Regions from separate parts of the Pseudoalteromonas sp. NS-SX12 genome, predicted to be linked through region 1. Evidence: predicted binding sites of a transcription regulator. Region 1 holds the regulator's gene; the other holds the start of a gene.
What was found. The regulator FliA, encoded in region 1, starts transcription of late flagellar genes. The targets are predictions, from matches to a motif close to CTAAAGNTNNNNNNNNNNNNGCCGATA.
Positions count from the first base shown of each region.

Region 2: a site for FliA is predicted at 1,554-1,580, ahead of flgM (flagellar biosynthesis anti-sigma factor FlgM). Genes of this name have one in related genera too.

Region 1 is NZ_CM170634.1:2,985,048-2,989,080, reverse strand. Features, by position in the region: gene flhF (flagellar biosynthesis GTPase FlhF) at 1-803, shown strand, start outside; gene AC2IOM_RS13900 (MinD/ParA family ATP-binding protein) at 796-1,653, shown strand; gene AC2IOM_RS13895 (RNA polymerase sigma factor FliA) at 1,662-2,378, shown strand; gene cheY (chemotaxis response regulator CheY) at 2,429-2,812, shown strand; gene AC2IOM_RS13885 (protein phosphatase CheZ) at 2,829-3,602, shown strand; gene AC2IOM_RS13880 (chemotaxis protein CheA) at 3,617-4,033, shown strand, end outside.
Region 2 is NZ_CM170634.1:105,753-109,785, reverse strand. Features, by position in the region: gene AC2IOM_RS00585 (flagellar assembly protein T N-terminal domain-containing protein) at 1-174, opposite strand, end outside; gene AC2IOM_RS00580 (LPP20 family lipoprotein) at 286-753, shown strand; gene flgN (flagellar protein FlgN) at 782-1,195, opposite strand; gene flgM (flagellar biosynthesis anti-sigma factor FlgM) at 1,199-1,519, opposite strand; gene flgA (flagellar basal body P-ring formation chaperone FlgA) at 1,651-2,367, opposite strand; gene AC2IOM_RS00560 (chemotaxis protein CheV) at 2,508-3,440, shown strand; gene AC2IOM_RS00555 (CheR family methyltransferase) at 3,458-4,033, shown strand, end outside.

The DNA of each region.
Region 1 (4,033 bases):
AAGGTATGGGTATCAGTGAAGCAGTAGCGGACCAGCTTGCGTGTTTTATTCCAGATGACGTTGCACCGCGTCAAGCGTGGCAAGAAACACTTAATATGCTGAGCAAACAGCTATACACTGCAAATAATGAGATTTTGCGTCGTGGTGGCGTATATGCGCTAGTTGGCCCTACTGGTGTAGGTAAAACTACCACAGTTGCAAAGCTAGCTGCACTTGGCGCACAAAAATTTGGCGCCAACAATATCGCGCTAATCACAACAGATACTTATCGTATTGGCGCATATGAGCAATTATCGACTTATGGTCGTATTATTGGCTGCCCAGTAAAGCAAGTTAAAAATGCAGAAGAACTCACTGAAATTCTTTATCATTTAAGAAATAAGCGTCTAGTATTAATTGATACAGCAGGAATGAGCCAACGAGATATACGTTTGACTGAGCAACTTAACACCTTAATGCGCAATAGCCGAGTAGATATTCGCAGTTACCTTGTGTTAAGTTCAACAGCACAGCTTGAAGTACAGCAAGAGGCGATTAAACAGTTCAAACAGGTACAGTTAAGTGGTTGTATCTTCACAAAACTTGATGAATGTCTAAGTTTAGGTGAAATTATCAGTGTAGCCATTCAAAATCGTCTGCCAATAGGCTATCTTACCAATGGGCAGCGTGTACCAGAGGACATTCGTGTGGCAAATGCGGAAAAATTGGTCAGCAAAGCTCAGCAGTTGTATGCAAAACGAACAAACGCGCAAGCAAGACGTGCATCAAGCATGGCGCATCAAGCAGTAGGAATGTATGATTAACCCAGAATTAGATCAAGCTAGTGGCCTGCGGAAAATGAAAAACAACAACAAGGCTGTAAAAGTAATTGCGGTAACTGGAGGTAAAGGGGGAGTTGGTAAAACCAATGTCTCTCTAAACATGGCAATCGCCATGGCTCAGCAAGGCCAAAAAGTACTGGTACTCGATGCCGATTTGGGTTTAGCAAACTGTGATGTAATGCTGGGTTTGCGTGTAGAGCGTAACCTTTCTCACGTGCTTTCAGGTGAATGTGACCTCGAAGATATTTTAGTTGAAGGGCCGTATGGTATGAAAATTGTACCTGCGACATCTGGCTCTCAAAATATGGTGGAATTAACACCATCTGAACACGCTGGCCTTATTCGCGCTTTTGGCGAATTAGACTCACACTATGATGTATTAGTCGTTGACACTGCGGCCGGTATTTCAGATATGGTGCTTAGTTTTTCCCGCGCTTCACAAGATGTGCTTGTTGTTGTGTGTGATGAACCAACATCAATAACCGATGCTTACGCACTGATTAAAGTGTTAAGCCGTGAGCACGGTGTGTACAAATTTAAAATAGTTGCGAACATGGTACGCAGCTTAAAAGAAGGCCAAGAGCTTTTCGCAAAATTATCAAAAGTAACTGACCGCTTTTTAGATGTATCGCTTGAGCTAGTCGCAACAGTTCCATTTGATGAAAATATTCGAAAAGCGATTCGTAAACAAAAAACCATTGTTGACGTATTTCCAAAATCGCCTGCAGCAATTGCGTTCAAAGCACTTGCAACTAAAGCGGCGAGCTGGCCAATTCCAAATCAGCCGTCAGGACACCTAGAGTTTTTCATTGAGAAACTGGTTAGTAATTAGGAACGCCTATGAAAAGAACCGCTGCCTATGCTAATCAAAATCAATTATCGCAACTTGTCGAACAGCATACGCCGTTGGTTAAACGCATTGCCTACCATATTTTAGCGCGTCTACCGGCGAGCGTTATTGTCGAAGACCTCATTCAGGCAGGCATGATAGGACTCATTGAGGCTGCTAAGAACTTTGATGGCAGTAAAGGTGCGAGCTTTGAAACCTATGCGGGTATTCGTATTCGCGGTGCAATAATTGATGAAACGCGTAAAGGAGACTGGGTACCTCGCTCAGTACATAAAAACGCCCGTGAAGTCGCCGCGGTCATCAATCAGCTAGAATCATCACTCGGACGTGAACCAAAAGACAGTGAAGTAGCTGAAAAACTTGATATTACGTTAGATGAGTACCATCATATTCTAAGGGATATAAGCAATGGTAAAATTATCGGCATTGAAGATCTCGGTGTTGATGAAGATGTCATCGACGCAGGGCTCGGCAATAAAGAACAAAATCCATTAGTTGATATTCAACAGGATAAATTTAATAAAGCGTTAGTAGAGGCAATACAAACTTTGCCAGAAAGAGAAGCGTTAGTGCTGTCACTTTACTACAATGATGAAATGAATTTAAAAGAAATTGGGCTAATTCTTGAAGTGAGTGAATCAAGAGTGAGCCAAATACATAGTCAGGCCATGGTGCGCCTTAAAGCAAAAGTCCATGACTGGATATAGAATAAAAGTAGTAAGTAAACAATTAGGTGCATACCTCACTGGAGGATATTTTGGATAAAAACATGAAAATTCTTGTAGTTGACGACTTTTCAACGATGAGAAGAATCATTAAAAACCTGTTAAGAGATCTTGGTTTCACAAACGTGCAAGAAGCAGACGACGGTAGCACTGCGCTACCAATGCTGCAAAACCAAGAGTTTGACTTTGTAGTTACGGATTGGAATATGCCAGGTATGCAAGGTATAGATTTGCTGCGCGCGATTCGCGCGGATGACAGTCTAAAACACATACCGGTACTAATGGTAACTGCGGAAGCCAAAAAAGAGCAGATCATTGCTGCAGCGCAAGCAGGTGTAAACGGTTATATCGTTAAACCATTTACAGCAGCAACGCTTAAAACAAAGCTTGATAAAGTTTTTGAGCGTTTAGGCTAACGGGAAGGAGAGGTTTATGTCAGCAAGTGCTGCGCCTCAAATTACCTTAGAACAAGCTAAGCAGCTAGTTGCGTTTCTTGAAAACGATGAGCAACAACAAGCGCAAGAGCTGCTAAAGCAAGTTACGGCAATTGAGCAAGATGAATTATTTGATGAGGTAGGCAAACTAACTCGTCAACTGCATGATTCATTGAAAAATTTTCAACTTGATACCACTTTATCGGCGTTAACAACTGAGTCTATTCCTGACGCAAAAGAACGTCTCAATTATGTTATGGAAATGACAGAGCAAGCTGCGAATACAACGATGGACGCCGTTGAAGCATCGCTGCCTATTGCCGATAACTTGCAAACAGGTCTCAACAATATTAAGCCCAAATGGGACAAATTAATGTCGCGAGATCTTAAAGTTGGTGAGTTTAAAGTGTTATGTCATGAGCTAAACGGCTTTATGGACGAAGCAAAAACAAATTCTGATAAATTAAATGCATTAATGACAGAAGTGCTCATGGCCCAGGGTTATCAGGACCTCACAGGTCAAGTTATTCGACGCGTAATCGAGCTTGTCCGAGAAGTCGAGGATAGCCTGATTCATATGTTAACTGTGTTTGGCACACCTGTAGAACATGATGAATCGCCTGAAACGACAATACAACAAGAACAACAAATGGTTGCTGATGGTGAATTAGACCAAGTAGCTGAAGGTCCAATTATAAATGCTGAATCACGTGAAGATGTGGTTTCAGGTCAAGATGAAGTAGACGATCTGCTGTCTAGTTTGGGCTTCTAATCGGAGAAAAATGCATGAGCTTTGATGTCGATGAAGATATTTTACAAGACTTTTTAGTCGAAGCCGGTGAAATCTTAGAGTTGCTCTCAGAACAGTTAGTTGAACTGGAAAATAATCCAGAAGATGCTGATTTACTGAATGCGATATTTAGAGGGTTTCATACCGTAAAAGGGGGCGCTGGCTTCTTGTCTATGACAGAGCTAGTCGATGCATGTCACGGCGCAGAAAATATTTTCGATGTTTTACGACAAGGCCAACGCAGGGTTACTCCTGAATTAATGGATGTGATTTTACAGGCACTTGATACCATCAATGAAATGTTTGCTCACATTCAAAATCGCGCTCAGCCCGATCCTGCTGACCCGCAGCTACTGGCAGAACTACATAGACTTAGTCAGCCTGAAAGCGCAGATGAAGCACCGGTAGCCGAA
Region 2 (4,033 bases), 180 kb from region 1:
ACTAGTAACTTGCGCACCTGAAAAAAGTAGAGCTTGCTGAATAGCGTTTTCGGTTGCCATCATTCGAGCTTGTTCAACATTACCATTGCGTATTTTGGCTTGGCCGGTTGATTCATACCAAATTGCATGAGACGAAAAGCTCACAATAAAAAGAAGTAATACTAGATGTCGCATAGCGCAGATCTCAATTTAAACCTTAGTCTGTATATTCAATTTCTGTACCAAACTATACAGTGGCGCGAAAATTGCTAATTCAAATGTAATATGCATTTGTATGGTGGCAACATGTTGAAATCAATTTTCAAAACATCAACTCTGGTAACGAGCTTATATTTATTAGGTGGCTGTAGCCAACTGTTTGATAAACATATTGAATATGAATACCAAACACCAGATAACTACCCAGTGCTGTATGCGGTAGGGTATGCACCGATCAGTTTGCAACCCGGTACAACAACAGAGCAAAAATCGATTATGGCAATGAAGGCATCAAAGCTTGAGGCTTATCGTGAGCTCGCGGAACAAGTCTACGGACAAAAAGTTGACGCGCAAACGAGCGTTAAAGGCCTAATCGCTAGTAATGATACTTTGAAAGTTCGTGTACAAGGTGTTGTACGTGGTGCGAAAGTGACCAAAAGCTACGCTGTGGGTGATACGTATGCAACAGAAGTTGAGCTAGATATGAAATTGGTACATGACTTATATATTGGTCAAACAAAACCAAGAAACGTAAAAAAAGTAACCTACTACTAGCAGGTTACTTTTTATTAGTAAATTCAGATTACGCTTTTAGCCCGCGAGCAATCGGGTTAGGTAGAGAGAAAGATTTGCCCGTTTTGTCGTATCCGGTATGACTTTTACCAAATAAGATATTCTTTAATTTTTGTGAAGCAATCTGGCTTTGATTTGCTGCAACTTGGTTCACGTCATTCTGCTTTTTGCAGTCAGCTAATACCTGATTAATTTGGTTGATTGTTGGCTGATATTCAGCTTTATCAATACCGTCTTGATCAATTAATTTGGCAATGTGTTGGTCACGTTGCTGAATTGACTGCAACGATGCAACTTTGCTTTCAACAACAGATATCAACGATTCATGATCGCGCGCAACTATCGCTTCTAATTCCTGCTTTAGGATGTCAGCCATAGTATTCAACTCATCAAGTTGTTGCGCTAATATCTGTTCTAGATTCATAAACTATCGACCGAAAAGTTTAAATTCAAGCTTATTGATATTTTCAGCAAGCTTCTCTGCATCAATTTTATACTCGCCGTTAGCGATCGCTTTTTTAAGCTCGTTTACTTTTTTCTCATCAATACCTGATGATTGCTCCGCTTTTTCATTTAGCTTTTTAAGCTGTTGAGCTTGCGGTGTAATGCTTACTGAATCGCTAGTTGCCTTTGCAGTAGCAGTATTCACTTGCACTTGTTTATTAGCAGTTTCAGACGCTTGCTGCTTAGAGCTTTCAAGCCTGACGTTTGCTTGGCTGTTTGAGCCTTGATTTATTTGATTAACCATGACAGTTCTCTCTACTAAGATTTCACATCTTATGTATCGGCATCTCGGGTACAACCTTTAATAAAAAATGCACTATTTTTATTAAATTTGTAACCTCTTATTTAACCTGAAATTTCTACTAGAGTACAGCGCTAAATTGTGACTTTTACCAGCTCAGTGTTTAAAACTCTTGCCTGAATTTTCTTTTTAGATTTTACATTTCGAATACTAATGTTGTCGCCTATGCGTCCATCTTCAAGCGCTTCACCTTGTGTTTTAATTGTCATGCCTTTAAAGCTTGCCAAAATAGTAATTTTATCGCCTTTACAAATAGTGCAAATATAATTGTAGTTGATAGTTTGTCCCGCACGAACATTTCGTTTACTGCGGCTACCTATTAGGTTAGTACTCGATTTAAATTGATTCGAACGCGTTAAGTGTTTTGCAACTTGCTTGCTGGTTAAATGTTGTGCGGTAATTCGTTGCCCTTTACTGATCCCTTTTGCAGCTGTAATCACTTCAACGAGCTCTAATTGCTTTACATGCACAAAAACTTGCCAATTATTTTGATCTAAACACTTAATTTTTATAGTAGATTGCCGATTAGTATTGATAGGATTTGCAGCACTTACTTGCAACTCGTGCTGACATGTTCGCGTTTTAATACGAGTGTCGAGCGGTAACGCCGTAATCGACAACTGCGAATTAGGGGGTTGGTTAGGGTTGGGTTGTTTGTTATCGGCAACATAATCTATTGCGATTTGCTGCAATTCTAACTTACTGTAAACCTTTGCTTTGAGTGAAGTCATAGCAAGCGCAGCAATTTGTATTAAAATAAAGAAATAAAGATTTTTTTTAAACAAACTCATAATGTTTCGACTATGCTTTATGGGTAAAACAAGGTATAACTAGCGAGTGTCAAAATTATGGCACATCAAGGTTATACGGTAGTACAATAACAAAGAAGCAAGAAGTATTCCTTTTCATTGCTTCAAGTTAGGAGATTGAAATGGCAGGCATTTTAGATTCGGTTAATCAGCGAACGCAACTCGTAGGTCAAAACAGGCTAGAGTTGTTGCTGTTTAAGTTAAAAGGCAGGCAGCGGTTCGGAATTAACGTATTTAAAGTACGTGAGGTTTTACAATGTCCTAACTTAACGGCAATGCCAAAATCTAATCATTATGTTAAAGGTGTGGCGCACATACGTGGGCAAACAATTTCGGTTATCGATCTTTCTTTAGCTATTGGTGGTCCTGGGATTCAAGATACAAAAGATTGTTTTATTATCATCACTGAATATAACCGTTCAGTGCAGGGCTTTTTAGTCGACTCGGTTGAGCGTATCGTTAATATCAACTGGGAATCAATTATGCCACCTCCGTCAGGTTCGGGCCGTTATTCGTATTTAACTGCAGTAACTGAAATCGAAAAGGAACTCGTTGAAATACTAGATGTAGAAAAGATACTGAATGAAATTTGCCCAGTAAACACAGAGGTGAGCGCTGATTTGGTTTCAGATGGTGAAATGCAAAAAGATCTTGGTGAGCGTATAGTATTTATTGCCGATGATTCGACAGTTGCGCGAAACCAAGTGAAACGGGCGCTTGAGCCATTAGGCGTGCAAACTGAGGTGGCAAAAAATGGACGAGAGGCGCTAGTTCGCCTGAAAGAAATTGCCGAGAAAGATTGTCAAAGTGTGGTCACTGAACGAGTAGCCCTACTTATTTCAGACGTAGAAATGCCAGAAATGGATGGATATACGCTAACAGCCGAACTAAAGGCTGATCCCAGAACAGCACCGCTTCATGTTATATTACATACATCACTCAGTGGTGTATTTAATCAGGCGATGGTTGAAAAAGTCGGAGCTGATGATTTTATTGCGAAGTTTAACCCAGACGAGTTAGCTACTGCGGTTAAAAAGTGGGTTCATGAAGATTAGACCAGCGAGTAATAAACTTGAACAAAAACTTAGATGATAAAGAATATCAGCAATTTAAAAGCTTTTTAGAACAGCAATGCGGCATTGTGCTAGGTGACAATAAACAGTACCTAGTAAAGAGCCGTCTTGCACCTTTAATGGCAAGGTTTGAGGTCGACTCTTTATCTGAATTAGTGACTAAAACGCTTAGCCCGCGTGAACGTCAGTTAAGGGCTGCAGTTGTTGATGCAATGACAACTAATGAAACCCTGTGGTTTCGTGATACATATCCATTCGAATTGCTTAAGAATAAACTTTTCCCTGAACTTTCGGAGCTGCGTAGACCTATTAAAATTTGGTCTGCCGCAAGTTCCTCAGGACAAGAACCGTACTCAATCGCTATGAGTGCCGCTGAATTTAAGCAGTCAAAGCCAGGGGCACTAGCGGGCGTTAATATTGTTGGTACAGATATATCTAACACCATGTTAGATATCTGTAAAAATGCTGAATACGATTCGCTTGCGCTGGCACGTGGCCTTTCACCTGAAAGACGACGTAAGTTTTTTACGGATTCAGATCACGGTATGGCAAAAGTGAACGATGATATAAAGCGG